DNA from 3 places in the Streptomyces sp. NPDC058008 genome. Region 2 is predicted to be linked to each of the others. Evidence: predicted binding sites of a transcription regulator. Region 2 holds the regulator's gene; each other region holds the start of a gene.
The links. Region 2 encodes HrcA, which represses chaperone genes, less so after heat shock. Its sites were predicted from a motif close to TTNGCACTCNGNNNNNCNGAGTGCNAA; they were not measured.

Region 1 (10,443 bases), on a different contig from region 2:
ACGACGCCCCCGCCGCTTCCCGCCGCCTGGTCGCCTATCTGCTCCAGTCCTTCCGCGCCGGACCGGCCGCGCCGCTGCCCCCTCCCGCGCCGCTGGGACTCCACCGGATCCACGGGTAGCGCCCGGCCGGGGACCACCACCACCGGCGTGAGGCAGGTCACATTTCTCCGCGTCACAGATAGGGGGCGACCGTGCGTCTGGGGGGTCGTCATCGAGAAGCGAGCAGCGGAAGAGGGCGGAAGCCATGAACGCACGGGAGAACAGCACAACGGCCGGCCACCACGTCGTCGTCCTGGGCGCGGGGTACGCGGGCATGGCGGCGGCCGTCCAGCTGGCCGCCCGCTCGGGGCGGAGGAACGGACCGGCCGTCACCCTCGTGAACGCACAGGACACGTTCACCGAGCGGCTGCGGCTGCACATGACGGCGACGGGCCAGGAGGTCGCCGAACTGAGCATCCCGGAGATGCTGGAGGGTACGGGCGCCGCGTTCGTGCGCGGCTGGGTGACGGCCGTGGACACGGACGCCAGGACCGTCCGGATCGACGACGACCGGGTGCTCGGCTACGACACGCTGGTGTACGGGCTGGGCAGCGTGGCCGACACGGCGGGGGTCCCGGGTGTCGAGGACCACGCGTACACCGTGAACGGCCCCGAGGACGCCGAGGCCCTGGCCGACCGGCTGGCACGGCTCGGGACCGGCACCGTGGCCGTCGTGGGCAGCGGACTGACCGGTGTCGAGTCGGCCGCGGAGATCGCCGAGCGCCACCCCGGACTGGACGTCGTCCTGGTGGGGCGGCACGAACCCGGTGCCACCATGAACCCGAGGGCCGGAGCGTATCTGCGGTCCGCGCTCGACCGGCTCGGCGTACGGGTGCGCAGCGCGGCCGAGGTGGTGAAGGTGCTGCCCGGTTCGGTCGAGCTCGCGGGCGGGGAGAGCGTCGCGGCGGACGTCGTGCTGTGGACGAGCGGCACCCGGGTGTCCCCCCTGGCGGCCGCCGCCGGACTGGCCGTGGACGAGCGGGGCCGCGTCGTCACCGACGCCTCGCTGCGGTCGGAGTCGCACCCGGACGTGTACGCGGTGGGGGACGCGGCGGCCATCCGCATGGGGCGCGGCGTGCTGCACGGCACCTGCCAGAGCGGGATGCCGTCCGGGGTGCACGCCGCGCTGTCGGTCCTCCGCGCCCTGGAGGGGAAGCGGCCCAAGCCCTTCCGCTTCGGCTACTACCACACGCCGGTGAGCCTGGGCAGGAACGACGGGGTCGTGCAGTTCACCCGGCCCGACGACAGCCCCCGGCGAATCTGCCTGACGGGCCGCGTGGCGGCCCGATATAAGGAGACCGTGACCGCCTCCCCCTGGCCGACCTACGGCCGCATGAAGAAGATGCCCGCCTCAGGAGTGTTCTGGCCCCGCGGCGGCCGCTCCACCCGGACGCGGGCGGCCCGATGACCCGGCCGGACGACGACCAGGAGCTGTTCCACCGGTACCGGGGCCTGCTGTTCTCCGTGGGCTACCGCCTCCTCGGCACCGCCGCCGACGCCGAGGACGCGGTGCAGGACGCCTGGATCAAGTGGTCGGCCGCCGACCGCTCGCAGGTGGCCGACCCCAAGGCGTACCTGGTGCGGATCGTGTCGAACCTGGCGATGGACCGTCTGCGCTCGACCCGGCACAAGCGCGAGGTCTACGTGGGGCCGTGGCTTCCCGAGCCGATCCTGACCAGCGGGGACGCCTCCGACAGCGTCATGGACGCGGAGTCCGTTTCGATGGCGATGCTGGTCGTGCTGGAGACGCTGAGCCCGCTGGAACGCGCCGTGTTCGTGCTGAAGGAGGTCTTCGACTTCAGTCACACCGAGATAGCGGAGGCGGTGGAGCGCTCCGAGGCGGCCGTGCGGCAGGCCGCGCACCGCGCCCGCGCGCACGTGGCGGCCCGGCGTCCGCGCTTCACGGCGGACCGTACGCGGCAACGCGACGCCACCGAGCGGTTCTTCACCGCCGCGACCGGTGGGGACATGAACGCCCTGATGGAGCTGCTGTCACCGGACGTCACCCTGTGGACCGACGGCGGGGGCAAGGTCCGCCAGGCCCTGCGCCCGGTCGTGGGCGCGGCCACGGTGGCCTCCTGGTTCGCCGCGATGGGAACGGTCTCCTACCAGGGCGTCGATCCGGCCGACATGAGGGCCGAGCTGGCCGAGATCAACGGCGGGACGGGCCTGGTCTTCAGCGCGCCGGACCGCGTGATCTCCACGGTCACCTTCGACTTCGACGCCCAGGGACGGATCTCCGCCATCCACAACGTGGCCAACCCCGACAAGCTGCGGGACGTCGGCAAGCGCGTGCCCCGCCCCGTCCGGACGCGCTGAGCGCAGGCGGCCCGGACGGGGCGGCAAGCGAACGGGGCGGGCGGGCGGGAGGGGCGCGGAGCCGCCGCTCGGCCCGCCCGGCCGGGCGCGGCGTGGACCGGACCACGACGGTGTACGGGGCCCGCGCGAGGTGCGGCAGGCCCCGGCACCGGGCGTTCGGGCTCCGGCCCGGCTACGGGCGCTGGGCCCTCCAGTCCGCCACGTCCGCGGCGCGGTTGGAGTAGGCGCTGGTGCAGACGTCGTACTTCCCGGCGGCCGGACCCACGCCGTTGGTCTCCAGGAAGCCTCCGTTGTCGGCGTAGATGTTCCACAGGTGGATGACGTCGCCGGGGCGGATGCTCCCGTCGGCGGGCGTGGACGTCCGGGCGGTGACGCGCCAGCGGCCGGTGCCCGAGCCGAGCGCGCGGTCCCTGTCCTTGGACGTGGAGACGTTGTACCTGGCGCCCGCGTTGCGCTGGTCCGAGGAGGCGTGGCCGTTGGTGTCGAGGTAACCGCCGTCCCCGCCGTAGAGGTTGCGCAGCTGGATCACGTCACCGCTGACCACCGGGGCACCGGTGGCCTTGCCCGACGGCGAGAGGATCTCCCAGGTGCCGGTCCCCTCCCCGCGCACGGGGGACTCGGCGGTCGACACGGCGTACTTGCCGCCGGAGTCGCCGCTGTGGCCGTTGGTGTCCAGGTAGCCGCCCGTCCAGCCGTCGTAGCCGTTCTGCAGGTGGATCCTGTCGCCGTACTTCAGCTCGTTCGCCATGGTCGCTCCCCGCGCGGATCGGTCGGCGGCATGCGGGTGCTCCCGCCCCGGGACCTGCCGGCCAGGGCGCCGCCACCGGTCATCCTGAGATCCCGTGCCGCGCCACGCCCGGCGGTCCGCCCCACCTCATCCGATCGGGGGCCGGGCGTCTCCACGGGTTGACCTCCCGGAGCTCAAGCCCTGGAGTCCGAGCGCTCTTCCGGAGGAATGGGTGGTGTACCTCTTCCCGCCCACCCACCCTCCCCACCTGCCGAGTTGACCGTTTGTGATCGAGTTGCCACGGACCGTGGCGACGCTCTAGCGTGCCGAACGACAGCGACCCCCGCCGGTGCACCAACACCGGACAGGGGTCTGACCAACGAGATCGACTGAACAGGACACCGATCTGATGGCTGCCGACCAGCTTAGTGCTGCCCCCCACACCCCGTACGAGCCTCCGCACCCGATGGCGAACCCCGGTTACGGCAAACGTTCCGCCCCGGACCAACGCCCGCGCGGCGAGCGCGACTTCTCGCATCTGCCGCCCCGCGAGGCGGCCGTCGCCACCTACATCGACCGGCTGCCCGACGGCTCCGACATCTCCGTCAAGACACTGGCCAAGTGGCTCCCGTACGGGCAGTGCGCCCTGCGGACCGCCCTCAACAGGCTCCAGGCGGCCGGGCACTTGCGCCGGGGCAGCGAGTGCGTCGCCACCGACGAGGTCATGCTCTGGGTGACCCGGACGTTCTTCTCCCGCACCGCGCGCGAGGACGACTGGTGGACGGCGTTCATCCGGGGCGACGTACCGCAGGAGACACGGCGGCAGCCCACGCGCACCCGCGCCTTCGTCCTGCTGGCCGCCCTGGGCCGTACGGTGCCCGCGCTGAGCCTGTCGGCGGCGGAGTGCGCGAGCCTGGAGCCGCAGGTCGGCGCGTGGTTCGAGCGGGGTGCCACCGAGGACGAGACGCTGCGCGCCCTCACCCACGGGCTGCCCGCCACCGTGCACCACGCCGCGTCCCTCATCAGGCGCCGCCTCATCGACAAGCTGCCCCCCGAACGCCCCGTCCCCGGCCCGCGCTCCGCCACGATCCGCGCCCTGGAGTGCGGCGAGTGCCGTGCGCCCGGCAGCCCGGAGGCGCTGCGCGGCGGGCTGTGCGGCCCCTGCCGGGGCGAGGGCGCGCACCTGCCGCCGCCCCCGCCCGGGAGCGTCCCCACCGACGGGGTCCGGGAGCGGATGGCGACCGTCCGGGCGGCACTCGTCCCCCGCCCGGACCGGACCGACCGGGCGCGGGGCCGGACGGGACAGCACGCTGCCGGGCGCCCCTGAGGGGCCGGCACGGTCCGATGCCGTACCGGCCCCGCCCCCTGTTCAGGCGGTGCGGCCGTCGGCGACCGCGGCCCGTGAGCCCCTGAGGGTGCCCACCCCGGCCCGTGAGCCTCCGGGGGTGACCGCCCCGGCCCGTGGTGTCACCAGGCGCCGGGCGCGGGCGGCGCGACCACCGGCGGGCGGTCGTCGCAGGTGAGCGTGTTCGGCAGGAGCCAGGGGGCCAGCCAGTCGCCCGCCGTGCCCCCGCCGTCGTTGCCGCCGAGGTCGACGAGGGTGAACTCCGAACCGGCGGGGGTGAAGTTGAAGGCCCCGCAGTTGTTGACGCCCACGGCCCCGACGTGGCGCGCGTCCACGTTCTCGAAGGTCGCCGAGCCCGCCGCACGCGCACTCACCACGGACGTCCCCGTGCCGTCCACCCTGATGTCCTTGAAGTGCACGCCCCGGATCTCGTAGGTGTCCTTCACGGGCCAGTCGGTGACCAGCATGATCGCGTTGTAGGTGTTGTCGAGGAAGTGGTTCCCGGTCACCCTGATGTCGGCGTCGATGTCCCGGTCGAGGGCGAAGAACCAGATGGCCCCCAGGCCGATCCTCCAGTTCAGCTCGTACGTCCCGGCCCGGACCGTCGTGTTGCCGGTGAGGTCGAGCCGCCCCCGGAACGCCTCCGCGCCGAAGCGGGCGCCGACGTGCAGGGCACTGCCCTCGCGGACGGGGTCGGCGACCAGGTTGCCGGAGACCGTGTTGTCCGTACCGCCGTAGACCGCGATGCCGTTGGCGAGCACCGGACTCTGCACCGTGTTGCGGGAGAAGGTGTTGCCCGTGTTGGCGCGCTTCTCGGACCACATGGCGAGGCCGTCGTCGCCGGAGTTGCGGACGAAGGTCTGGGAGACCACCGAACCGGTCACCCCGCCGTGGAAGTTGATGGCGTCCGCGATCTGGTCGACGATGACGTTGTCCGTGATCCTCAGGTTCGACATCGGGCCGTCGAACCACATGCCGACCTTGGTGTGGCGGATGTGCAGGCCCGTGAGGGAGGAGTCGCTCATCGCCCCGCCGATGCCGTTCACCTGGTCGGTGTCGATGCGCTCGCGCACGTCCCCCTCGATGGCGAAGCCGGACAGGTGCACGTCGCGGCTGCCGCCGTCCGCCGCGTCCTTGCCGTAGAAGCCGACCCCCGTGTGGACCGAACCGTCCGGCGTCGGGGTAGCGAGGGCGGTCTCCCGGCCCTTGAACTTCGTGTACCAGCTCCCCGCGCCCCTGATCGTGACGTCGTCGACGACGATGTGCCGGCTGACCAGGTAGGTGCCCGGCGGGACGTACACCGGCAGGTTCTTGCGCTTGGCGAAGGCGATCACCCGGTCCATCGCGTCCGCGGAATCCCGGCGCCCCGAGGGATCGGCCCCGAACAGCAGGGCGTTCGCCGCCCGGAGCTCGACGTGCGGGAGGCCCACGAGCTCGGAGTCGAGCAGGTCGATGACGGTCCAGGCGGCCCGGCTGCCTGCCGGAACCGTCAGACGGACCGTGTCCCCCGCGCGGTACCTCTGCCCCAGCAGAAGGCGCTGCTCGTCGTAGAAGTGGCTCGGCCGGAAGGGCTTGGCGATCACGGGGGCGGGCGTCGTCCCACTCGGGACGCAGGCGCACTCGGTGATCCACCAGCCGGGCTGGAGCAGCCCGGCCGAGGGGTCGTTGGTGAAGGGGTACTGGTTGTACAGCCAGGAGTACTCCGAGGTCAGCGTCATGGTCGAGCGCTTCTTGCCGTTGACCGCGACGTCGAGCGGGGCGGTGATACCGCCCCCGCCCGGGGCGTCAGGGATGCTGTAGCGCACCGTGATCGCGTTGGCGGCCCTCGGCAGCGTGAACTCGACGTGTTCGCCGGGCACCAGCCTGACCGCCTTACGGCCCGAGGCCTCCGCGGGCAGGGTGTAGGCGGTGCGGTCGGGGCCGATGACCGTGCCGTTCGTCGCGGCGTTCTCCGCCTCCTGCTCGGCGAAGGGGACCTCGGCGCCGCGGCCGGCCACCAGCGCGGGATCGAGACCCGCGCGCGTCACCACCGGCGCGGGAGCCCGTTCCCCCTGAGCGCCCTGCGCCGCGGGAGCGCCGGTCAGCGCCCCCAGTCCGACAACGGCGGCCGTCAGCGCGGCGACCGTGATGTGACGTGACATCGCATGCCCGTTTCTCTCGGAAGGTGAGGAGACGGTAGGGCGCGCGGGAACGCCACCACAAGAGTCATGCGAGAAGATTTCGCGTGACTGCTGGCCAGATGCAAGAGCACGTCACTTTTTTGCGTCCACTTTCGCCGCTCCCGCAGCGGATCACCGCGCGGCGGTGGTTGTGGCGGGACGGCCGGGGGGCGACAGCGGCAGCCGGAGCCGGACAACGACGGGCAGGGATGACACGCGGGGTGGGCCGCACGGTTCCGCCGCTCCCCCGCGCATCAGCCGCCACGGCTCGGGCACGGCTCCGCGCCCGGTGCACCGCCGTCCCTCCGTACCGCCGCACCGCCGTAGGCCGTACCGCCGTCCCTCCGTACCGCCGTGGCCGGGAGCGCCGGTCCCGCAGGGGCGGGGACGCACGTACGACGCCGGCCCCCGGGAACGAATCCCGGGGGCCGGCGTCGTACGGATACTGCGGGTACCGCCTGGAGCTGCTGATCCGAGGATCAGAAGTCCATGTCACCGCCCGGCATGCCGCCCGGAGCAGCCGCGGAGGCCTTCTCCGGCTTGTCGGCGATGACGGCCTCGGTGGTGAGGAAGAGCGCGGCGATGGACGCGGCGTTCTGCAGGGCGGACCGCGTGACCTTCGCCGGGTCGAGAATGCCCTCGGCGATCATGTCGACGTAGTCGCCGGTCGCGGCGTTCAGGCCGTGACCGATCGGCAGGTTGCGCACCTTCTCGACGACGACTCCACCCTCGAGACCACCGTTGACGGCGATCTGCTTGAGCGGGGCCTCCAGCGCGAGCTTGACGGCGTTGGCACCGGTGGCCTCGTCGCCCGTCAGGTCGAGCTTCTCGAAGACGGCCGAGGCCTGGAGCAGAGCCACGCCACCACCGGCGACGATGCCCTCCTCGACGGCGGCCTTGGCGTTGCGCACCGCGTCCTCGATGCGGTGCTTGCGCTCCTTGAGCTCCACCTCGGTGGCGGCGCCGGCCTTGATGACGGCCACGCCGCCGGCCAGCTTCGCGAGGCGCTCCTGGAGCTTCTCGCGGTCGTAGTCCGAGTCGGAGTTCTCGATCTCGGCACGGATCTGGTTGACGCGGCCCTGGACCTGGTCGCTGTCACCCGCTCCGTCGACGATCGTGGTCTCGTCCTTGGTGATGACGACCTTGCGGGCGCTGCCGAGCAGGTCCAGGCCGGCGTTCTCCAGCTTGAGACCGACCTCCTCGGAGATGACGGTGCCACCGGTGAGGATGGCGATGTCGCCGAGCATGGCCTTGCGGCGGTCACCGAAGCCGGGAGCCTTGACGGCCACGGACTTGAAGGTGCCACGGATCTTGTTGACGACCAGCGTCGACAGAGCCTCGCCCTCGACGTCCTCCGCGATGATCAGCAGGGGCTTGCCCGACTGCATGACCTTCTCGAGCAGCGGAAGGAGGTCCTTCACGTTGCTGATCTTGGAGTTGACGATCAGGATGTACGGGTCGTCGAACGACGTCTCCATACGCTCCATGTCGGTGGCGAAGTACGCCGAGATGTAGCCCTTGTCGAAGCGCATACCCTCGGTGAGCTCCAGCTCCAGACCGAAGGTCTGGGACTCCTCGACGGTGATGACGCCTTCCTTGCCGACCTTGTCCATCGCCTCGGCGATCTTGGCGCCGATCTCGGTGTCGGCAGCGGAGATGGAGGCCGTCGAAGCGATCTGCTCCTTGGTCTCCACGTCCTTCGCCTGCTCCAGCAGCGCGGCGGACACGGCCTCGACGGCCTTCTCGATGCCACGCTTCAGAGCCATCGGGTTGGCACCCGCGGCGACGTTGCGCAGGCCCTCGCGGACGAGCGCCTGGGCGAGAACGGTGGCGGTGGTCGTACCGTCGCCGGCGACGTCGTCCGTCTTCTTGGCGACCTCCTTGACCAGCTCCGCACCGATCTTCTCGTACGGGTCCTCGAGCTCGATCTCCTTGGCGATGGAAACACCATCGTTGGTGATCGTGGGCGCGCCCCACTTCTTCTCGAGGACGACGTTACGGCCCTTGGGGCCGAGGGTGACCTTGACGGCGTCGGCGAGCTGGTTCATCCCGCGCTCGAGACCGCGCCGTGCCTCCTCGTCGAACGCGATGATCTTGGCCATGTGAAGTGGTCCTCCCGGACAGGGGTGGATTGCTCCGGACCGAGAGGCGCCCGCGACGGACGGCCTGCGTGCTCGGCGGTTCCTTGCCCCACCGAGCCTGCGGGCCTCACCGGCCCGGTCCAAGTTCTGTCACTCTCACCTGGAGAGTGCTAACGCCAATGATTAGCACTCGACCCCTGCGAGTGCAAGCGTCCCCCTCGGGATGTGGACAACCGCGGGGCGTCGCCGCAGGCGGCGGGAGGGGCACGGAGACGCACGTGAGGCCCGTTCCCCCGGTGGGAGGTACGGGCCCCGCGTGTGTGAGTAGCGTCGTTGGCCGACCGTGCCGAGCTCAGCCGACGGCGAGCTTGACCATGTCCGCCTGCGGCCCCTTCTGGCCCTGCGAGATCTCGAATTCAACTCGCTGACCCTCTTCGAGGGTGCGGTACCCGTCCATCTGGATCGCGCTGTAGTGGACGAAAACATCCGCACCACCGTCGACCGCGATGAAGCCGTACCCCTTCTCCGCGTTGAACCACTTGACGGTGCCCTGAGCCATGCCCAACTCCCCTATTACTGGCCCTTGCACGAGACCGCACTTCGCGGGCCCGGGTCAGAAGTCACCCTCCGACAGGAGAGGGTGGCGTGCGCCGGAACGCGTCGACCGCGGCCGAATGTATCTGCCCAACTGCCCTCTGCAACAGGTCAATCGGACGAGAATTCTGGGCACAGACAACTGCCCGCATAGGGGGAATTCATTGGATTCCCGGGCAAGTCGGGCCTGACAAAGGCCACTTATGCCACAAGGGGTTCGCTTACTTTGGCTGCTTCTTGTCGCGGCCGGGCGCATTCTCATATGCGGGTGGCGGCGGGCAGCTGCGGGGACTTCCCCAACTGTACCGTGCTCAACCATGCAGAATGGCCCCCTCCGTTTCTCTCACGGAGGGGGCCGTTCTGTTCACTGCGTGTCGGCCGGCGGGGCGCCGGGCGGATCAGCCGCCGGCGACGGCCGGGATGATCGAGACGCCGGCGCCGTCCGGGGTGGCCGCGTCCAGGCCGCCCTCGAAGCGCACGTCGTCGTCGTTGACGTACACGTTGACGAAGCGGCGCAGCTTGCCCTGGTCGTCCAGGACGCGGGCACCGATGCCCGGGTGGTTCTGCTCCAGGGACGCGAGGACCTCGGAGAGGGTCGCGCCCTCGGCCGGGACCTCGGCCTGACCGCCCGTGTAGGTGCGGAGGATGGTGGGGATACGGACCTTGACGCTCATGTGGATGCCTTCCTTCGGTCTCGGGTGGTCAGGCGGCGGCGAGGCCCGCGTCGCGGAACGCGTCCAGGCTGGGCCGGATCGTCGCCGACAGGCCGGTCGTGGGTGCGACCGCGTCGAGCGTCTTCAGCCCGTCACCGGTGTTCAGCACGACGGTGGTCAGGGACGGGTCGAGCAGACCGGCGTCGATCAGCTTCTTCGTCACGCCGACCGTCACCCCGCCCGCGGTCTCCGCGAAGATGCCCTCGGTGCGGGCGAGCAGCTTGATGGCGTCCACGATCTGCTCGTCGTCGACGTCCTCCACGGCACCACCGGTACGGCGGGCGATGTCCAGGACGTACGGGCCGTCGGCCGGGTTGCCGATCGCCAGGGACTTGGCGATGGTCTTCGGCTTCTGCGGGCGCACCACGTCGTGACCGGCCTTGAACGCGGTGGAAACCGGGGAGCAGCCCTCGGCCTGCGCACCGAAGATCTTGTACGGCTTGTCCTCGACGAGACCGAGCCTGAT
Region 2 (10,443 bases):
CGGCCGACTCGCGGTAGGCGGTGGCGTACCGCAGGCGGTCGAAGAAGCGCTGCCCGCTCGCCGGGTAGTGGGCGGTGACGGGGTGCGGGACCTGGTCGAGGTTGATCCGCTGGATCACGCCCGCCAGGCCGAGCGCGTGGTCACCGTGGAAGTGGGTGACGCAGATCCGGTTGATGTCGTGGGCGGCGACGCCCGCCCGCAGCATCTGGCGCTGGGTCCCCTCGCCCGGGTCGAAGAGGATGCCCTCGCCGTCCCAGCGCAGCAGGTAGCCGTTGTGGTTGCGGTGGCGGGTCGGCACCTGGCTGGCGGTGCCGAGGACCACGAGTTCGCGTACGGACACGGGTGGGAGGCCCTAGCCGGGGGGCCACTGCATCCCGCGGCCGCCCAGGACGTGGGCGTGCGCGTGGAAGACGGTCTGCCCGGCGCCCGCACCGGTGTTGAGCACGATCCGGTAGCCCGTGTCGGTGAGCTTCTCGTCGGCGGCGACCAGACCGGCCTCGCGCAGGACGTCGGCGGCGGCCTGCGGTTCGGCGGCGGCCAGCGCGGCGGCGTCCGGGTAGTGCGCCTTGGGGATGACCAGGACGTGCGTCGGGGCCTGGGGGTTTATGTCGCGGAAGGCGACGGTCGTCTCGCTCTCGCGGACGATGGTCGCCGGGATGTCCCCTGTAACGATCTTGCAGAACAGGCAGTCGGTCTGCGGCTCTCCCGCCATGGCCCGGCCTCCTCGGTCGTTCGGTCCTCGTGATCAGTACACCCGCATGCTATCCGTCCGGGACGGGCGGGCGGTTCTCAGCTCCAGCGCCCGGTGCGCCCCATCAGCAGGGCCGCGGCCGCGGTCCCCGCCGTCGAGGTGCGCAGCACACTGGGGCCGAGCCGGTAGGGGGGCGCGCCCGCCCCGGCGAAGGCGGCGAGCTCCTGCGGTGACACCCCGCCCTCCGGGCCCACGACCAGCACGATGGTTCCGGCGGCGGGGAGCGTGGCGGTGGCGAGGGGCGCGCCGGCGCCGTCGCGGTCCTCGTGCAGGACACCCGCGAAGTCCGCGCCGGCCAGGAGGGCGGCGACCTGCTTGGTCGTCATGGCGTCGGTGACCTCGGGGAAGCGCACCCGGCGCGACTGCTTGCCCGCCTCACGGGCGGTACTGCGCCACTTGGCGAGCGACTTGAGCCCGCGGTCGCCCCTCCACTGCGTGATGCACCGCGCGGCCTGCCAGGGCACGATCACGTCGACGCCCGTCTCCGTCATCGTCTCCACGGCGAGCTCTCCGCGGTCACCCTTGGGCAGGGCCTGGACGACGGTGAGGGACGGGGCGGGAGCGGGTTCCTCCCGGACGCCGCCGAGGCCGGTGACCACGAGCCGGTCCTTGCCCTCGGCCGCCCGCACGACACCCTCCGCCCAGCGGCCCCGCCCGTCGGTCAGGACGACGTCCTCCCCCGGGTTCAGCCGCCTGACGGACACGGCGTGCCGCCCCTCGGGGCCGTCCAGGACGAACTCCGTCCCGCCGGGCAGCTGTTCGACGACGAAGACCGGTGCCGTCACCGGGCACTCCTCACACTCACTGCCGCGCGCGCGGCATCCGTTTCCGCGGCGAGCAGGTCCACGAGTTCCCCGGCGGGCAGCTCGCGTGCCATCCGGTGGCCCTGGCCCGCCCACAGGGCCATGCCCTGGGCGTCCCCGGTCCTGGCCGCGGCCCTGCGCAGCCCGCTGGTCAGCTGGTGCACCTGCGGGTAGGCGGCGGGGGCGTAGGGCCCGTGCTCCCGCACGAACCGGTTGACCAGGCCGCGGGCGGGGCGTCCGGAGAAGGCACGCGTCAGGACGGTGGTCACGAACAGCGGGTTGGTCAGGGCCTGTTTGTGCAGCGGGTGCGCTCCCGACTCGGGGCACGGCAGGAACGCCGTACCGAGCTGCGCCGCGTCGGCGCCGGCCGCCAGGACGGCCGCGATCTGGGAGCCGCGCATCAGTCCGCCGGCCGCGACGAGGGGCAGCTGGACGGTCTCGCGGATCTCGGCGATCAGGGCGAGCAGCCCGGTGCCGGAGAGCCCGGCCTGCGGGTCGTCGCGGTGCGTGGACTGGTGGCCGCCCGCCTCGGTGCCCTGGACGCAGAGGGCGGCGGCGCCCGCCCACCGGGCGTTCCGTGCCTCCTGCGGCGAGGTGACCGTGACGACGGTGAGCGTGCCGGCTGCGGCGAACGCGGCGAGGACCTCGCGGCTGGGGCAGCCGAAGGTGAAGGAGACCACGGGCACGGGATCCTCCAGCAGGATCGCGACCTTGGCGTCGTAGCCGTCGTCCCCGCTGGAGTCCGGATCGCCGAGGGGGGTCTCGTACCAGGCGGCCTCACCGGCGAGCTGGTGCCGGTAGACCTCGACGGCGCTGGGGTCGGCCACCAGCGGCTGCGGCATGAACAGGTTGACGCCGAAGGGCCGTGCGGTCGCCCTGCGCAGCTGTTTGACCTCGTTGTACATGCCGTCCGCCGTCTTGTAGCCGGCGGCGAGGAAACCGAGCCCCCCGGCCTCGGAGACGGCGGCGGCCAGCTCCGGTTGCGAGACACCGCCCGCCATCGGGGCCTGCACGATCGGGTACCGGCAGAGATCGGTCAGCGCCAAGGACATGACGGCATCGTGCCACGTCCGGCGGATCGTGCCGAATCAGCCCCTTTCCCACGGTGCGAGGAGTGCCGCGCACACGGCACCGCCCGCCGGTACGGGACCGGCGGGCGGTGCGGTGAAGCGGGTTCAGCGGCCGTTGAAGGCGTCCTTGAGTCGGGAGAAGAGGCCCTGCTGCCCCGGCTGGAACTGGCCGGTGGGCCGCTCCTCGCCGCGCAGCTTGGCCAGCTCCCTCAGGAGGCGCTCCTGCTCGGGGTCCATCTTCGTCGGGGTGATGACCTCGACGTGCACGATCAGGTCGCCGCGCCCGCCGCCGCGCAGGTGCGTGATGCCGCGCCCGTGCAGCGGGACCGACTGGCCGGACTGGGTGCCCGGCCGGATGTCGATCTCCTCCAGGCCGTCGAGCGTCTCCAGCGGCACCTGGGTGCCCAGCGCCGCGGCCGTCATCGGGATGGTGACCGTGCAGTGCAGGTCGTCCCCGCGACGCTGGAACACGGCGTGCGAGAGCTCGTGGATCTCGACGTACAGGTCGCCGGCGGGGCCGCCGCCGGGGCCGACCTCGCCCTCGCCCGCGAGCTGGATCCGGGTGCCGTTGTCGACACCGGCCGGGATCTTGACCGTGAGGGTGCGCCGCGAGCGGATGCGGCCGTCACCGGCGCACTCGGGGCACGGGGTCGGCACGACCGTGCCGAAGCCCTGGCACTGCGGGCAGGGCCGCGAGGTCATGACCTGGCCGAGGAAGGACCTGGTGACCTGGGAGACCTCGCCGCGCCCGCGGCACATGTCGCAGGTCTGCGCGGAGGTGCCGGGGGCCGCGCCCTCGCCGCTGCAGGTCGTGCAGACGACCGCCGTGTCGACCTGGATGTCCTTGGTCGTGCCGAACGCCGCCTCGGAGAGGTCGATCTCCAGGCGGATCATCGCGTCCTGGCCGCGCCGGGTGCGCGAACGGGGTCCGCGCTGCGAGGCCGTGCCGAAGAAGGCGTCCATGATGTCGCTGAAGTTGCCGAAGCCGCCGGCTCCGAACCCTCCCGCGCCACCGCCGCCGCCCGAGGCGGACAGCGGGTCCCCGCCGAGGTCGTAGACCTGCTTCTTCTGCGGGTCCGACAGCACCTCGTAAGCGGCGTTGATCTCCTTGAACCGCTCCTGGGTCTTCGGATCCGGGTTGACATCCGGGTGCAGCTCGCGGGCGAGCCGACGGAATGCCTTCTTGATCTCGTCCTGAGATGCGTCGCGGCGCACGCCGAGTACGGCGTAGTAGTCCGTGGCCACTTACGACTCCGCCAGGATCTGTCCGACGTAACGTGCCACTGCGCGTACCGCTCCCATCGTTCCGGGGTAGTCCATGCGGGTCGGTCCGACCACGCCGAGTTTGGCGACTGCCTCGTCGCCCGAACCGTAGCCGACCGCGACGACGGACGTGGCGTTGAGGCCCTCATGGGCGTTCTCGTGCCCGATCCGTACGGTCATGCCCGAATCCGTTGCCTCACCGAGCAGCTTCAGCAGGACGACCTGCTCCTCCAATGCCTCCAGCACCGGCCGGATCATCACAGGGAAGTCGTGCCCGAAGCGGGTGAGATTGGAGGTGCCGCCGATGATCAGCCGCTCCTCCGTTTCTTCGACCAGAGTCTCCAGGAGGACGGAGAGCACCGTGGACACGGTTCCCCGGTCCTCGGATTCGAAGGACTCCGGCAGGTCCTGCACCAGTCGCGGGACGTCCGCGAAGCGTCGTCCGACGACCCGGCTGTTGAGCCGGGCCCGGAGGTCGGCCAGCGAGGTGTCACCGAACGGTGCGGGGCAGTCGATCATACGCTGCTCGACCCGGCCCGTGTCCGTGATCAGCACGAGCATCAGCCGGGCCGGAGCCAGCGACAGCAGCTCCACGTGCCGGACCGTCGACCGGGTCAGCGAGGGGTACTGCACGACGGCGACCTGCCTGGTCAGCTGCGCGAGCAGCCGGACCGTGCGGCCCACGACGTCGTCGAGGTCGACCGCGCCGTCGAGGAAATTCTGAATGGCCCTGCGCTCCGGCGACGACAGGGGCTTGACGCCCGCGAGCTTGTCGACGAAGAGCCGGTAGCCCTTGTCCGTCGGGATGCGCCCCGCACTCGTGTGCGGCTGCGCGATGAAGCCCTCGTCCTCCAGCACCGCCATGTCGTTGCGGACAGTCGCCGGGGAGACCCCGAGGCTGTGCCGCTCCGTGAGCGCCTTGGAGCCGACGGGCTCCTCGGTGCCGACGTAGTCCTGGACGATGGCGCGCAGCACTTCGAGTCTGCGTTCGCTGAGCACCGCGCACACCTCCAGCTGTGGTTCTCCGGCGTCTGCCTGGCACTCTGCGTGTTCGAGTGCCAGCAATCCCCCCGGTCAGTGTACGGGGGCGGGGTGGGGCCGGGGCAAGGGCGACCGGCCACGCCGTCACGGGACGGCGCAGGTCGTTGCCGATAGCGTCGCCCTATGGACGTCTCCTGGGAAGACTTCGGGTGGGAACGGCTGGGCCGGACCGCGGGGCGGCGCCGCCTGCCCGTCTGGGACGCGACCGCCGCACTGGTGGCCGGCGCGGACGGTGTGCTGCTCTACGACACGGGCTCGACGCTCCGTGAGGGCGTCGAGCTGCGGACCCAGGCGGAGGCGCTGCTGGGCCGGAGGGTGACGCATATCGCACTGAGTCACCCGCACTTCGACCACGTGCTGGGCACGGCCGCCTTCTCCGGGGCGGAGGTCTACGGGGCGGTCGGCACGGCGGATCTGCTGGGCCGGGGCGCCGGTGAGCTGCGCGCGGACGCGCTGCGGCACGGGATGGGCGAGGCGGACGCCACGGCCGCCACGGACGCGCTGGTGGCCCCGCGGCACCAGGTGAGCGGCGAGTGGACGCTCGATCTCGGCGGCGGGCTCCAGGTGCTGCTGGCCAACGTGGGCCCGGGCCACAGCGGCCACGACCTCGCGGTGCTGGTGCCGGGCTCCCCCGTCGTGGTGCTCTGCGGCGACCTGGTCGAGGAGTCCGGCGAGCCGCAGGCGGGCCGGGACGCGGTGCCCTCTCGCTGGCCGGCGGCGCTGGACCGGCTGCTGGAACTGGGCGGCGAGGACGCGCTGTACGTCCCGGGGCACGGGGCGGTCGTGGACGCGGCGTTCGTACGGGCGCAGCGCGACCGACTGGCCGTCCGCTTCGGCGTGTCGTGAACGGGCCGCCGTCTATCGTCGTGCCATGCGCAGCTACCAGCCGGACCTGACCCCGCCGTGGAAGAAGCCGGCCTCCGCCCCCGAGGTCCCCGCCGAGCAGGGCATGGTCGTCGAGGAGGCCGTCACCGGCTTCTGCGGGGCGGTGATCCGCTGCGAGAAGACGGCCCAGGGCCCGACGGTCACGCTGGAGGACCGCTTCGGCAAGCACCGGGTCTTCCCGATGGAGCCGCGCGGTTTCCTGCTGGAGGGCAGGGTCGTCACCCTGGTCGGCCCGTCGGCGGGCGGCCCCGTGCGCCCCTCCCGCACGGCGTCCGGTTCGGTGTCGGTCCCCGGCGCGCGGGCACGGGTGGCGCGGGCGGGCCGGATCTACGTGGAGGGACGGCACGACGCGGAGCTCGTCGAGCGGGTCTGGGGGGACGACCTGCGCATCGAGGGCGTGGTGGTGGAGTACCTGGAGGGCGTCGACGACCTCGGGGCGATCGTCCGGGAGTTCGCGCCCGGCCCGGACGCCCGGCTCGGTGTGCTGGTCGACCACCTGGTGCCCGGTTCCAAGGAGTCCCGGATCGCCGGACAGGTCACCGGCGAGCACGTGCTGGTGGTGGGACATCCGTACATCGACGTCTGGGAGGCCGTGAAGCCGTCGTCCGTGGGCATCCCCGGATGGCCGGCCGTACCGCGCGGCCAGGACTGGAAGACGGGCGTGTGCCGGGCGCTGGGCTGGCCGCAGAACACGGGGGCGGCCTGGCAGCACATCCTCTCCAAGGTCAGCTCCTACAAGGATCTTGAGCCCCAACTGCTCGGCAGGGTGGAGGAATTGATCGACTTCGTCACTCTTCCCGCCTGATGTACCGGACGGGTTGAGGAGGATCCGGTACCGATCCCCGTGAACACCTGCGCCGCACTCGCACCATCCGTTATTGAGGGATGACGGCGGGCCGGGCTCAGGGGAAGGCACGGGGGCGGATGACGCGCGAAGTGTGGCGGGGCAGTGCGGAGAACGAGGCGGCCTCCGCCGTCTTCCACCTCATGCAGGAGCTGATCGACCAGTACCGGGTCAACCGGCCGGTGATGCCCCTCGTCGTGGCGCAGGCCCAGGACGCGTCCGCCGGGCCGGAGGCCGACAGGAGGGTCGAGAAGATCGTCCGCCAGGTCCACCGGGCGAACCAGCTGCGCCGGGTCCCGGTGAGGCTCCTCGACGGCGGCGGCGACACCCCGTACGAGGCGGCGCTCTCCATGGTCCGCACCCTGACCGAACGCCCGTGGGAGACCAGGGGCACCTCCCAGTACAAGCCCTTCGCCTTCCCGCGCTCCCGGCTGCTCGCCGCGATCGAGCAGGCCACCGCCACGGTCGTCGCCCGGCAGGACCGGGGCTCCGCCCGCGAGCGCGACGAGCGGATCCTGGAACAGCTGGGCAGCCTGCGCTGGCGGGCGAGCCGGTCGGGGGGCAACACCTGGTGGGACTCGCTGCGCGCCTCGGTCCGTCCGGAGACCTTCCTGGGGGCCGTCTTCATCGCCGTGCTCAGCGTGCTGCTCGGCGAGATCGGCTGGGGGCCGACCGTCCTGGTGGCCGCCGCCGCCCTGCTCGGACTGGCGGTCGTACGGCTGTTGACGAGGGCCGCGCCCCCGCTGCTGTGGCTGCGCCGGGCCAGCAGATGGCTGGCGACCACGTCGTCCCTCGCCGCGTCGAGCACCGCGTATCCCTCCGACGGCTGGTCACGCTTCTCCCCCAGCGGTTCGTGGCGGGTGATCCGGGCGCGGGCCGCCGCCGTCGCGGAGCGGGTGGCCGACGCGGGGACGGGCGACGAGCACGCGCGCCAGTTCCACCTGGAGCTGCGGGTCCAGGCGCTGCTGGAGGACCTGCTGGACGGCTACCGGGCGCACGCCCCGGACTGGCGGCGCGCCAAGCGGACCGTCCCGCCGGTGGTGTTCCTGCCCACGGCCACCCAGGACAACGGCGGCGTCCTGCTCATCAACGCCATCAACAACGTGCGTTCCCGGCGCAGCGAGGTGGATCCGCTGCTGCTCCTGGCCTCCCTGCCGGCCGACCGCATCATGCGGCACACCCCGCCGCTGCCTCCTCAGCCGCCTGCGCACGCCGGGGCCAGTTCGGGAGCCCGCGCACGGTACGAGAGCTGGGTGGAGGCCCTGAGCGTCGGCCAGGCCCCGGCGGCGGCGGTGACGCCGGCCTGGGTGCTGCGGCTGCCCCTGCCCACCGAGCAGCTGACCCACGAGCACGCCTACCTCCAGCTCCGCACCCACCGGGTCCGCAGGACCTGGGCCTGGTGGGTGATGTCGGGGAGGACCGTCACCCTCGTGCTGGTCGGCGCGCTGCTGGGGACCTTCCTGTGGAGCCAGCACTGGAAGGAGACGTACTGCTACGGCCCGCTCGTCGGCCGCAGCACGGACGCGGTCAGGCTGGCCGGGCCCGGGGGCGCCGAGGAGTGCGTCGGCGTGGCGACGGTGCCCGGTGTGCGCTTCGCCGGGGGCAACACCCTCCAGCTGAGCGGGGCGGGCAGGGGCATCACCTTCGAGCGGATCGAGCAGGCGATACGGGAGCAGAACGCCAGGATCCAGCCGGACGCACCGCACGTCACCGTCGTCTACGCGGGCCCGCTCACCGGCACCGACGCGAACCGGGAGGACACCCGCAAGGGCCTGGAGGAGCTGACGGGCGTCTATCTCCACCAGCGGTTCGTCAACGACACGGCGAATCGTTCCGTCAAGCTCCGGGTCCTGACGGCCAACGGCGGCCAGGACATGCTGCGGCAGACGACGGCGGTCCGGAAGATCATCGAGGTCGCCCGGCGGGACTCCTCCGTGGTCGGCGTGGTGGGGCTCGGCCGGAACACGACGGACAGCGCGACGGCCACCGGGCTCCTCCAGCGCGCCGGACTGCCCCTGGTGGACACCACGAACTCCGGGAGCGACCTGGCCCGCGACTACCCGAACTACTTCGGGGTCTCCGCGACCGACGAGGAACAGGCCGACGCGGTCGGGCTGATCGCCGGACAGCTCGCGGACCGGCTGGACGATCCGCAGGCCGTCGTGCTGTCCCGGAACGTCGGCAACCAGGACAAGGACCGCTACACCACCGAGCAGCGCAGGGTCGGCCTGGAGATGCTGAAGGAGTCCGGCTTCACCCTGGTCTCCGACACCCGCTACTCCTTGTCGAAGGACGGCGGCTCCGCCAATCTCGACGGGCCCCTGCACACGATCTGCGGGGCGGAGCGCGTGCCCGACGCCCTGTACTTCGCCGGCCGGGTCGAGGACGTCAACACGCTGATGTCGGGCCTCGGGCAGACGGCCGGCTGCTCGGACCGGGCGATCACGGTCTTCACCGGCGACGACCTGGCCAAGGCACGCTTCGACGACGCGACGAAGCTGGCGGACAAGGTCACGCTCTACTACGGGGCCCTGGCGCCGATGAGCCGGGGCGGGGGCCGGGCGTTCTACGAGGACTCCCGCAAGGCGCTGGAACAGCTGCTGCCCGAAGGCCGGCGGCTGCCCGCACTGCCGAAGGAGCGCCCGTACGAGGACCAGCTGTTCGCGAGCGGGCAGTCGGTCATCTCCTACCAGGCGACCGCGGCCCTCTACGCCGCGGCGACCCGCGGCGACACCCCGCAGAGCGCGGCGGAGACCTGGGCGACGCTGTACTCGGTGGCCCTGCACGACATGCCGACCGGGACCGTCACCTTCCGGGGGACCACGCCCTACGCCGACCAGAAGGTGCACGGCCTGAACGTCGTCGAGGTCACCCGGCCGGGGCCGGACGCGCGGATCCGCGTCGTGTGCGGCCGGGCGGCGGGTGCCCGGACGGTGCTGACCCGCGCGGACTGCCCACTGCCCTGAGAGCCGGCCCGCTGCCCTGGGGCCGCCGCTGTTCCGTGGACCGCCCGGTGTTCCGTGGACCGCCCCGGTGTTCCGTGGACTGCCCCGGGGGGCTCGGTGCTGACCGGTGAGCCCGGAGCCGCCCGGTGCGCTCGGTGCGCTCGGTGACCATCCGGTGGGCTCGATGCTGACCGGCGCGCTCGGTGACCATCCGGTGGGCTCGATGCTGACCGGCGCGCGCTCCATGCTGACCGGCGCCGCTCCATGACATCCGGTGCGCTCCATGCTGACCGGCGCCGCTCCGTGGCGTCCGGCGGCGGACGGCTGCCGGGGGCGGCTCCGTACCGCCGGGGAGTGGGCGACGGCTGCCGGGTGACCGGCGCCCCGCGCGAATGCTCCGTACGCTGCCCGGACCCCGCGCGGGGTCCGGCCCGGGTCCGGGGCCGGGCGCTCAGTCCACCAGGTCCCGCACCACGGCGTCGGCCAGCAGCCGGCCCCGCAGCGTGAGGACCGCGCGTCCCTCGCCGTACGGGCCGGGCTCCAGCAGACCGTCCGTCACCGCGCGCCCGGCCGCCGCGAGGCCCGCGGGGGCGAGCAGGGACAGGGGGCAGCCCTCGACGAGCCGCAGTTCCAGCAGGATGCGCTCGACCCGCCGGTCCTCGTCGGCGAGCACCTCTCTGCCCGCTCCGGGCGAGCGGCCCTCGGCCAGGGCCTGCGCGTAGGCCCCGGGGTGCTTGACGTTCCACCAGCGCACGCCGCCGACATGGCTGTGCGCGCCCGGTCCCGCGCCCCACCAGTCGGCCCCGCGCCAGTACAGCTCGTTGTGCAGGCAGCGGCCCTC
Region 3 (10,443 bases), on a different contig from region 2:
CTCCACGAAGTGACGGGCATCACCGGGCAGCCGGCTGAGCCGGGACCTGCAGTAGCGCAGGGCGAGGGGGTGGACGTGGGCCAGCAGGTCGTGGGTGGCCCGCGCGTCGCCGTCGACGGCACGGTGCACCAGAGCACCGATCACCGTCGTCCCGTCCTCACGCATCGGACCATGGTGCCTTGGCGGCGTCCGGTCCGATGCATCGCGTCCCGAGTTGTGCACCGAAGCGTTATCAGCGGGTGCGCCGGCGGACGCGTCGGTCCGGTCGGCGGATGCATCGGTCCGTACGTCGTCGTCGTGAGTGAGTGCTCCAGCGTTCTGAGCGGGTGCGCCGGGTGTCATCTCCTGCGCCCTCCCCTTCCGCTCGACCGAATGTTCCCCGAGGAACTCCACATCCCCAAGGATGCGGCATCGGCCAGGAAGCGTCACATGGCACTGGTGGGGAGGGCCCGGCCGCAGGTCCGCCGCCACCACCGCCCCGTCCGCCGGCGTGCGGACGGGATCGCACGGCTATCGGCCGCGCCGCGGCGTCAGCGGACCAGGCCCCAGCGGAATCCGAGCGCGACGGCGTGCGCGCGGTCCGAGGCCCCGAGCTTCTTGAACAGACGGCGCGCGTGCGTCTTCACCGTGTCCTCGGAGAGGAACAGCTCGCGCCCGATCTCCGCGTTGGAGCGGCCGTGGCTCATGCCTTCGAGCACCTGGATCTCGCGGGCCGTGAGTGTCGGCGCCGCGCCCATCTCGGCCGACCGCAGCCGGCGCGGGGCGAGCCGCCACGTCGGGTCGGCGAGCGCCTGGGTCACGGTCGCGCGCAGCTCGGCCCGCGAGGCGTCCTTGTGCAGGTATCCGCGGGCCCCGGCGGCGACCGCGAGAGCGACCCCGTCGAGATCCTCGGCGACGGTCAGCATGATGATCCGGGCCCCGGGGTCCGCCGAGAGCAGCCGCCGGACCGTCTCCACACCCCCCAGACCGGGCATGCGTACGTCCATCAGAATCAGATCCGAACGATCGGCCCCCCAGCGGCGGAGAACTTCCTCCCCGTTGGCCGCAGTCGTCACACGCTCGACACCGGGCACGGTCGCAACCGCGCGGCGGAGCGCTTCTCGGGCAAGCGGGGAGTCGTCGCAGACGAGGACGGATGTCATGACCGTCCTCCGCAGCTGATGCACGTCACCTTGAGCCTCCAGGCTGAATACAAGTCGTCACCTGTGCGGTTGACCCCCTCGGACATCTGCCCGAGGTCGTTCTCCGTCAACCGCCTCCCCCTCATCAACGACGGTCACTCGAAAGAGTTACGGGCCAAAGCATCCGGTTCGGCACTCTAAGTGAGCGCCCGCGCACGGAGGAGAGCGACGCGGGGTCATTCACCCCTCAACCGATATTCCACCCGGCGACCTGCCCCATTTAGCGGTTTTTCTTCCCTTTTGGGGGCGTCTGAGGCTAGATTCGCAATCAGTCATATTTACATCTACTAAGACCGTAGATGTACCGTCGGAACTCCGGTCGCCGACGAGCACGAGACGAGCGGCAACGGTCGGGGACGCCGTTTCCGAACCAGCAAGGTTTCGAGGGGACACGCAATGGCAGATTTCTCCCGCCTTCCCGGACCCAACGCGGACCTGTGGGACTGGCAGCTGCTGGCCGCCTGCCGCGGGGTCGACAGTTCACTGTTCTTCCACCCCGAAGGAGAACGCGGAGCGGCCCGGAGCGCCCGTGAGACCTCGGCCAAGGAGGTCTGCATGCGCTGCCCGGTGCGCGCCGAGTGCGCGGCGCACGCCCTCGCCGTACGAGAGCCCTACGGCGTCTGGGGCGGCCTCACCGAGGACGAGCGCGAGGAACTCATGGGACGCGCCCGCAACCGTCTGATCTCCGCCCACTCGGGGCCGGCCCCCGAAGCCGGCCGCACCTGACACCCCGTACGGCCCATCGAACGCAGAAACGTTTCTTCAGACGCGACGGATCCCTCATGCCCGGCGCCGGACCCGTTCCACCGGTCCGGCCGGCCGGGCCGCTCAGCGTGCGGCCGCCAGGGACAGCTGGTCCAGGGTCGCCGCCACCGCGGGCACCCTGGCGAGGTCGGGCAGGGTGAGGGCGACGATCTCCCGTTCCACGGCCGGCTCCACCGTCACGGTGCGCGCGCCCTTGGGGCGCACCGATTCGAGGGCCAGCTCGGGCAGGACGGCGACACCGAGTCCCGCCCCGACGAGGCCGATCACCGCCGGGTAGTCGTCCGTGGCGAAGTCGATCCGGGGGGTGAAGCCCGTGGACTCGCAGACCTCCACCAGCTGGCGCCGGCAGCGCGGGCAGCCGGCGATCCAGGGCTCGTCGGCCAGTTCCCCGATGCCCACCGCGTCCGCTCCGGCCAGCCGGTGCCGTTCGGGGACCAGCCCGACCAGCCGGTCCCTGAGCAGCGGGCGCACGACCAGGTCGTCCCACTCGCCGCCGACCGTCCCGTAGCGGAACGCCAGCGCGATGTCGCAGTCGCCGTCGCGCAGCATCTCCACGGAGTGCGGCGGTTCCGCCTCGACGAGCGAGACCTGGGTGCCGGGATGTGCGGCGCGCAGGGCCGCGAGGGCCCCGGGGACCAGGGTGGAGCTCCCGCTGGGGAAGGAAACGAGCCGGACCCGGCCGGCCCGCAGCCCGGCGATGGCGGCGACCTCCTCCTCTGCGGCGGTCAGTCCCGCGAGGATGCCGGACGCGTGGCGCACCAGTGCCTCACCCGCCTGGGTGAGGCGCATCTCGCGGCCCGTACGGATCAGCAGCGGCGTGCCCGCCGAGGTCTCCAGGGCCTTCATCTGCTGGCTGACGGCGGGCTGGGTGCAGCCCAGCTCACGCGCGGCGGCGGAGAACGAGCCGGTGGTGGACACGGCGCGCAGGACACGGAGATGACGAGCTTCGATCACCCTTCAACCATAAGGCACTCTTGCAGAACCGGGCGATTAATCATGAGCGCCTTTGAGAGACTCGCGGTTAGCCTGTCCGGTTATGAAGGTGCTCACCGTGAACCTCGGCCGTCCCACCCCCTCCCCGCACTCCGATGCGGACGGCGGGCTCACCGGGATCGGCAAGCGTCCGTCCGACGGACCGGTCCGGGTCTCGGACCCCGGCCCCAAGGGCAGCGGCGGCAGTGGCCTGGCTGGTGACGCGGTGTGCGATCTGCGCCATCACGGCGGTTCGGACCAGGCGGTCTACGCGTACGCCCGCGAGGAGCTCGACGCCTGGGAGGAGCAGCTCGGACGCCCCCTGCCCAACGGCGCGTTCGGCGAGAACCTGACGACCCTCGGCCTCACCGTGAGCCGCGCCCGGATCGGTGAGCGCTGGCGGATCGGCGACGGGCTGGTCCTGGAGGTGACGTCGGGCCGCATTCCGTGCCGTACGTTCGCGGGCCACCTGGGCGAGCGGGGCTGGGTGAAGCGGTTCACGCGCGAGGGGGCCACGGGGGCGTACCTCCGGGTGATCGAACCGGGGACGATCCGGTCCGGCGACCCGGTCGAGGTGGTGCACGTGCCCGACCACGACATCACCGCCGCCCTGGAGTTCCGGGCGACGACCACGGAGCGGGAGCTGCTGCCGCGCCTGCTCGACGCCGGTGACGCGCTGCACGCGGAGACGCTGCGCGCGGCGCGGACGTACCTGGCGAAGTGAGCCCGGCCTCCTGGACGGAGTCCGGTGCGGGTGCGGCCGGGTGGCGGGACGGCCGGGTCCCGCCGTGACCGGTGACGCTGCGAACCGGGGCCCCCGTCTGCGGGGGCGCTGCGATCCGGGGGGCGCCGCGTGCGGGGCCACGGTGCCCCGGACCGCTGTGATCGAGGGCCGCCGTGCCCCCTGACCGCTGTCACAGGCGGCGCTGTGACCAGGGCCGCCGTGCCCCTGACCGCTGTCACAGGCGGCGCTGTGACCAGGGCCGCCGTATCCGGGCGCGCCGCGACCGCCGTGCCCCCGGACCGCCGTGCCCCCTGACCTCTGTTGCCCGGGGCGCTGTGACCGGGGCCGCCGTGCCCCGGGCCGCCGCCTCCTGACCCCCTGCGACCGGGACTGCCGTATCCGGACGCTGTGTCCCGGGCCGCGGTCCGGCGGCGGGCTGTCGGGCTTGTTCCGGTTCGCGACGTGCGGGGACGGGCGAGGACGAGCGGGCACGACGCCCGGGCCCGCCCTTGTGACGGCCTTCCGCCCCTGGTGGCGCGGGCCGCAGGCGGAAGGCGGGTCCGTCACCCCTTCAGGCGGACGCTAACGTGCCGCCTATGACGACTGCACTGATTACGGGCGCGACGGCGGGGATCGGCGCCGCCTTCGCACGGCGGCTCGCGGGTGACGGGCACAATCTGGTGCTGGTGGCCCGGGACACGGAACGCCTGCGCGCGCAGGCCACGGAGCTGCACGACGGGCATGGCATCGAGGCCGAGGTGCTGACGGCGGACCTGTCCACCGACGCCGGGATCGAAGCGGTCGCCGCGCGGCTGACGGACCGGGTGAGCCCGGTCGACCTCCTGGTCAACAACGCCGGCTTCGCCAACAAGGGGCGCTATCTCGACGTCTCCACGGCCGACGAGCTGACGATGCTGAAGGTGCACTGCGAGGCGGTGCTGCGGCTGACCTCGGCCGCCGCGGGATCGATGCGCGAGCGCGGTCGCGGCGGGGTGGTCAACGTGGCCTCCGTGGCGGCCTTCCTGCCGAGGGGGACGTACGGGGCGTCGAAGGCCTGGGTCGTCCAGTTCACCCAGGGCGCGGCGAAGGACCTGGCGGGTTCGGGGGTGCGGCTGATGGCGCTGTGCCCGGGCTTCGTGCGGACCGAGTTCCACCAGCGGGCCGGGATGGCGACGGGCAACATCCCGGACTGGATGTGGCTCGACGCGGACAAGCTGGTGGCCGAGGCCCTGGCGGACCTGGCCCGGGGCAGGACCGTGTCGATCCCCGACCCGCGCTACAAGACGCTGATGGGCCTGGTGAAGCTGGCGCCCCGCGGCCTGCTCGGCGGAGTCACCTCCCGGGCGGGCCGGACGTACGGTCCCCGCTGAGGTCGCCCGTCCGGAGCGGGCCGGCGCCCGCCACGAGGAGACCTCGCGACCCCGGTGCCGGGCTCCGGCCGGAGGCGGCGCGCGTCGCCCCGCGTCGGCGCTCGGCACCACGCCCGCTCCCCCGGCCCGGCCGCCCGGAGCGGACGCGGGTCCGCGGAGCGGTCCGGGCCGGGAGACACCGAGGCCCGGTGCCCCCGCGACGGGGGTACCGGGCCTCGGTGGCGTACGGGGCGTACTAGTGGGAGTGGCCGTGGCCGCCGTGACCGGCGTCGGCCTCTTCCTCGGCCGGCTTCTCGACGACCAGGGTCTCGGTCGTGAGCAGCAGCGACGCGATGGACGCGGCGTTCTCCAGGGCGGAGCGGGTGACCTTGACCGGGTCGATGACGCCGGCCTTCACCAGGTCGCCGTACTCGCCGGTGGCGGCGTTGAAGCCCTGGCCCTTGTCGAGCTCGGAGACCTTCGAGGTGATGACGTAGCCCTCGAGGCCGGCGTTCTCGGCGATCCAGCGGAGCGGCTCGACCGCGGCGCGGCGGACCACCGCGACACCCGTGGCCTCGTCGCCGGTCTTGCCGAGGTTGCCCTCGAGGACCTTGACGGCGTGGACGATGGCGGAGCCACCACCGGAGACGATGCCCTCCTCGACCGCGGCGCGGGTCGCGGAGATGGCGTCCTCCAGACGGTGCTTCTTCTCCTTGAGCTCCACCTCGGTGGCCGCACCGACGCGGATCACGCAGACGCCGCCGGCCAGCTTCGCGAGGCGCTCCTGGAGCTTCTCGCGGTCCCAGTCCGAGTCCGTGGACTCGATCTCGGCCTTGATCTGGTTGACGCGGCCCTTGACGTCGGCGGAGTCGCCGCCGCCGTCGACGATGGTCGTGTCGTCCTTGGAGACGGTGACGCGGCGGGCGGTGCCCAGCACCTCGAGGCCGGCGCCGTCGAGCTTGAGGCCGACCTCCTCGGCGATGACGGTCGCACCGGTGAGGGTGGCGATGTCGCCGAGCATGGCCTTGCGGCGATCACCGAAGCCCGGGGCCTTCACCGCGACGGCGTTGAAGGTGCCGCGGATCTTGTTGACGACGAGGGTGGAGAGCGCCTCGCCCTCGACGTCCTCGGCGATGATCAGGAGGGGCTTGGAGGCGCCGGCCTGGATGACCTTCTCCAGCAGCGGGAGCAGCTCCTGGATCGAGCCGATCTTGCCCTGGTGGATCAGGATGTACGGGTCGTCGAGGACGGCCTCCATACGCTCCTGGTCGGTCACCATGTACGGGGACAGGTAACCCTTGTCGAAGGCCATGCCCTCGGTGAACTCGAGGTCCAGACCGAAGGTGTTGGACTCCTCGACGGTGATGACACCGTCCTTGCCGACCTTGTCCATCGCGTCCGCGATGAGCTCGCCGACCTGCGGGTCCTGCGCGGAGAGCGCGGCCACGGCGGCGATGTCGGCCTTGTCGTCGATCGGGCGGGCGGTCGCGAGGAGTTCCTCGGACACGGCCCTCACCGCGGCGTCGATGCCCTTCTTCAGGGCGGCCGGGGACGCGCCCGCGGCGACGTTGCGCAGGCCTTCGCGGACGAGGGCCTGGGCGAGCACGGTGGCGGTGGTGGTGCCGTCACCCGCCACGTCGTTGGTCTTGGTCGCCACCTCCTTCACCAGCTGGGCACCGAGGTTCTCGTACGGGTCGTCGAGCTCGACCTCGCGCGCGATGGTGACACCGTCGTTGGTGATGGTGGGAGCGCCGAACTTCTTGTCGATGACGACGTTGCGGCCCTTCGGGCCGATCGTCACCTTGACCGTGTCGGCAAGCTTGTTGACGCCGCGCTCAAGGGCGCGACGGGCGTCCTCGTCGAACTTCAGAATCTTCGCCATGGGCTGAGCTGTCCTCTCAAACGAACTGCGCCCCTCGCCGCCCGGCTAGTTATTTCGCAGGGGGCCAGGGGCGCAGAACACAAGCAAACGTGGGTGAATTACTTCTCGACGATCGCGAGAACGTCGCGGGCCGAGAGGACGAGGTACTCCTCGCCGTTGTACTTCACCTCGGTGCCGCCGTACTTGCTGTACAGGACGACATCGCCGGTCTTGACGTCGAGCGGAAGGCGCTCGCCGTTCTCGAAGCGGCCCGGGCCCACGGCCAGGACGACGCCCTCCTGGGGCTTCTCCTTGGCGGTGTCCGGAATGACCAGGCCGGAAGCCGTGGTCTGCTCGGCGTCGAGCGGCTGGACCACAATGCGGTCCTCGAGCGGCTTGATCGCAACCTTGGAGCTGGTGGTCGACACGATCCGGTCTCCCCCTTCGGAGATCTCACGGGGTTTAACAGTCTGTGGGGTGGCGACCAGGTGGATCCGTCGTCGCGGGTGCCGGACCTGCCCTGTCGCGCGGTGGTGCTGGCACTCTCCCTCGGGGAGTGCCAGCACTGAGACTATGACCGCGATTAGCACTCGGTCAAGCGGAGTGCCAATTCACCACCCTCGCGTGGCGCCGTGGGACCGGCGCACGCCCGGACAACGCGGGAGACCGCCGCGGTGTTCCGGCCCGCGTACCGGTGCGGACGGGGCGTCGCACGCGCCGGCCCGTCCGCACCGGTGCGCCTCAGACGTAGTCCTCCAGCCTGGCCACCGCGTACCCCTTGTCCGTGACCGTCTTCATGACGTTGCGGATCATGTCGGCCATGGACCCGTCCCAGTCCTCGCGGCCGCGGAAGTGGGTGAGGATGATGTCACCGGGGTGCAGGTCCTGGTCCCACTCGCGCCACTCCATGTGGTCGGGGAACGCCTCGGCCGCCCACAGGGGGACGGCCTTGATGCCGCAGGACTCGGCGACGCGCAGGGTGTCGCCGTTGTAGTTGCCGTACGGCGGCCGGAAGAGCGTGGGCCGCTTCCCGAAGTGCTTCTCCAGCTTCTCCTGCTCGCCGCAGATCTCCCGGCGCTGCTCGGCCTCCGAAAGCCCGGGGAGGTAGCGGTGGTTGAGCGTGTGGTTGTTGAGGGAGACGCCGCGGGTCTGCATGTCCTTGAAGTAGCCGTAGTCGTCGCTCACCTCGTAGTCGCTGAGGAAGGCGCTGTACGGGATCTTCAGCTCGGTCATCATGCGCAGCAGTTCGGGGTCCTTCTCCGCCCCGTCGTCCATCGTCAGGAAGACGATCCGCTCCTTGGTGGGCACGGTGGTGAAGACCGGCGGCAGCTTCTCCCCGCCCTCCACCTCGAACCCGTCGCGGGTGGTGACGTGCGGCCGGACGGCGGGCGGCGGAGGGGCGACGAGCGGGACCTTCGCCAGGCCCCACTTCTTCGCCGCCACGACACGGGCGGCCTGCTCCTGCTTCAGCAGCTCGGCCTCGGCCTCCGCCGCCGCGGGACCCGCGGGCGGGGCTGCGGCACCCTGCTGTCCCCCGGCCTGCCTGTCCGGACCGGCGGCCCCTTCGCCGGAACCGCCGGCGCACCCGGACGCGGCGGCGCCGGCGAGCAGGGCGACGAGGATCGCGCAGGCCGCTCTGTGGCGCTTCGCGGTGACTTTTTCTTTTTGTCTTACTAGTTGCATGGCGCCGCATCCTGCCACCGGGGCACCGGCCTCCCGCCGCGACACCTCCGGCGGGCCCGGCACGTCGCCCGGCTGGCTCACAATGGACCGGTGAACGCTCTTCCCCCCGCCGGCCGGACCGACCCCGCCGACCCGCTCGCCGCCTTCGCCGCCCTGCGCACCCCCGAGGGCACGGCGCTCCTGGACGAGCTGCGCGACCACGACCCGGCCAGGGAGCTGGCGACCGCGACCCGGCTGCGCCGCACGCATCCCGCCGCCCTCGTGTCGGCGGCGCTCGGCCAGGCGCGGCTGCGGCAGCGCGCGGTGGCGAAGTTCGGGGAGACGGACGCGTACCGCATGTTCTTCACCCCCGACGGCGTGGAGCAGGCGACCCGCACCTCGGTCGCCGCCTACCGCGCCGGCCGGTTCGCGGAGCGCGGTGTGCGGAGCGTGGCCGACCTGTGCTGCGGCATCGGCGGCGACGCCATCGCCCTGGCCCGGGCGGGCATCGCGGTCCTGGCCGTGGACCGCGACCCGCTGACCGCCCAGGTGGCCCGCGCCAACGCCGAGGCGCTCGGCCTCCAGGACCTCGTCGAGGTGCGCTGCGCCGACGTCACCGGCATCGACACCTCCCCGTACGACGCCGTCTTCGTCGATCCCGCGCGGCGCGGCGGGCGGGGCCGGATCTTCGACCCCGAGGCGTACTCCCCGCCGCTCTCCTGGGCGACCGGGGCCGCGCTGAAGGCACCCCGCGCCGCGCTGAAGATCGCCCCCGGCGTCCCGCACGAGGCGATCGGACCGCAGGCCGAGGCCGAGTGGATCTCGGACGGCGGCGACGTGAAGGAGGCCGTGCTGTGGTTCGGCGAGGGCTTCACCCCCGGCGCGTTCCGGGCGACGCTGCTCCCGTCCCGCACGACCCTCACCTCGGACGGCCCGCTCCCGGCCCCGCCGGTCGGCCCGGTCGGCCGCTACCTGTACGAACCCGACGGCGCCGTCATCCGCGCCCATCTGGTGGCCCGCGTCGTGGAGCGGTGCGACGGCCGGCTCGTCGACGAGACGATCGCCTACGTCACGAGCGACACGGCGTACTCCTCCGACGAGACGGTCGCGTACGAGATCACCGACCAGATGCCGTTCAACATGAAGAAGCTCAAGGCTCTGCTGAGGGAACGCCAGGTCGGGGTGCTGACCGTCAAGAAGCGCGGCTCGGCGGTCGAACCGGAGGAACTGCGGCGGAAGATGAAACTCCAGGGGCCGCACGCGGCGACCGTCTTCCTGACCCGGGTGGCCGGGGCGCCGACGATGCTGATCGGGCAGCCGGTGAAGCGGCCCTGATCAGCCCTCCGCCGCCACCCGGGGGGCCGCCGGAGCCCCCGCGAGCACCCGGAGCACCCAGCGGCGGTGGGCGAACGCCTTGACCAGGCCGGTCAGTCCGGTGAGCCAGGCCAGGAACCCGAGCCCCATCAGCCAGGTCACCAGGCCGTACGTCTCCTGGCCCGCCCTGGCGGTCGCCGGGACCGCGACGCAGCCGAACAGACCCGCCGCGCAGAGCACGGACGACAGCAGCAGCCAGGCGAGGCTCGCCCGCGGCCGGCGCAGCCGCCCGTCCCGCTCCGGGTCGCGGTCCAGAGCGCCCCACGCCACCAGCAGCCGGTGTGCCCGCAGGTCCCTGAGCACACCGACGACCAGCAGGACGCAGGCGGGCACCAGTACGGCGGCGCCCGCGGCGAGGAGGATCACTCCGGGCACCGCGCCGAGGGCGTCGGAGGCGTCCTCGAACGTGAGCAGCGCCGACCCCACGAGGGACCAGCCGAGCGCGGCGGTGCCCGCCCACGTCCACAGGGCCCCGAGCCGCCCGGGCCCGAGGAACGACCTCACCAGTTCACCCAGTACGACCGCCCGGTCGCCCAACAGGGCGTCCCGGTCGGG

Region 1: a site for HrcA is predicted at 8,854-8,880, ahead of groL (chaperonin GroEL). Genes of this name have one in related genera too.
Region 3: a site for HrcA is predicted at 7,436-7,462, ahead of groES (co-chaperone GroES). Genes of this name have one in related genera too.

What each region holds. Positions count from the first base shown of each region.
Region 1 covers NZ_JBHVQX010000005.1:175,932-186,374, reverse strand. Annotated here, with positions in the region: gene ACFVS9_RS07005 (TetR/AcrR family transcriptional regulator) at 1-119, shown strand, start outside; gene ACFVS9_RS07000 (NAD(P)/FAD-dependent oxidoreductase) at 245-1,447, shown strand; gene ACFVS9_RS06995 (RNA polymerase sigma-70 factor) at 1,444-2,358, shown strand; gene ACFVS9_RS06990 (hypothetical protein) at 2,531-3,106, opposite strand; gene ACFVS9_RS06985 (hypothetical protein) at 3,495-4,412, shown strand; gene ACFVS9_RS06980 (glycosyl hydrolase family 28-related protein) at 4,553-6,571, opposite strand; gene groL (chaperonin GroEL) at 7,069-8,691, opposite strand; gene ACFVS9_RS06970 (cold-shock protein) at 9,023-9,229, opposite strand; gene ACFVS9_RS06965 (MoaD/ThiS family protein) at 9,663-9,938, opposite strand; gene thrC (threonine synthase) at 9,967-10,443, opposite strand, start outside.
Region 2 covers NZ_JBHVQX010000007.1:220,885-231,327, forward strand. Annotated here, with positions in the region: gene ACFVS9_RS09770 (ribonuclease Z) at 1-340, opposite strand, end outside; gene ACFVS9_RS09775 (histidine triad nucleotide-binding protein) at 353-712, opposite strand; gene ACFVS9_RS09780 (16S rRNA (uracil(1498)-N(3))-methyltransferase) at 790-1,536, opposite strand; gene ACFVS9_RS09785 (nitronate monooxygenase) at 1,533-2,606, opposite strand; gene dnaJ (molecular chaperone DnaJ) at 2,730-3,869, opposite strand; gene hrcA (heat-inducible transcriptional repressor HrcA) at 3,870-4,886, opposite strand; gene ACFVS9_RS09800 (MBL fold metallo-hydrolase) at 5,052-5,774, shown strand; gene ACFVS9_RS09805 (DUF3097 domain-containing protein) at 5,800-6,618, shown strand; gene ACFVS9_RS09810 (ABC transporter substrate-binding protein) at 6,738-9,623, shown strand; gene ACFVS9_RS09815 (hypothetical protein) at 9,730-9,870, shown strand; gene hemW (radical SAM family heme chaperone HemW) at 10,054-10,443, opposite strand, start outside.
Region 3 covers NZ_JBHVQX010000018.1:67,707-78,149, forward strand. Annotated here, with positions in the region: gene ACFVS9_RS19700 (sigma-70 family RNA polymerase sigma factor) at 1-165, opposite strand, end outside; gene ACFVS9_RS19705 (response regulator transcription factor) at 531-1,142, opposite strand; gene ACFVS9_RS19710 (WhiB family transcriptional regulator) at 1,578-1,907, shown strand; gene ACFVS9_RS19715 (LysR family transcriptional regulator) at 2,010-2,900, opposite strand; gene ACFVS9_RS19720 (MOSC domain-containing protein) at 2,983-3,642, shown strand; gene ACFVS9_RS19725 (SDR family NAD(P)-dependent oxidoreductase) at 4,239-5,012, shown strand; gene groL (chaperonin GroEL) at 5,248-6,873, opposite strand; gene groES (co-chaperone GroES) at 6,972-7,280, opposite strand; gene ACFVS9_RS19740 (polysaccharide deacetylase family protein) at 7,594-8,535, opposite strand; gene ACFVS9_RS19745 (methyltransferase domain-containing protein) at 8,626-9,849, shown strand; gene ACFVS9_RS19750 (hypothetical protein) at 9,850-10,443, opposite strand, start outside.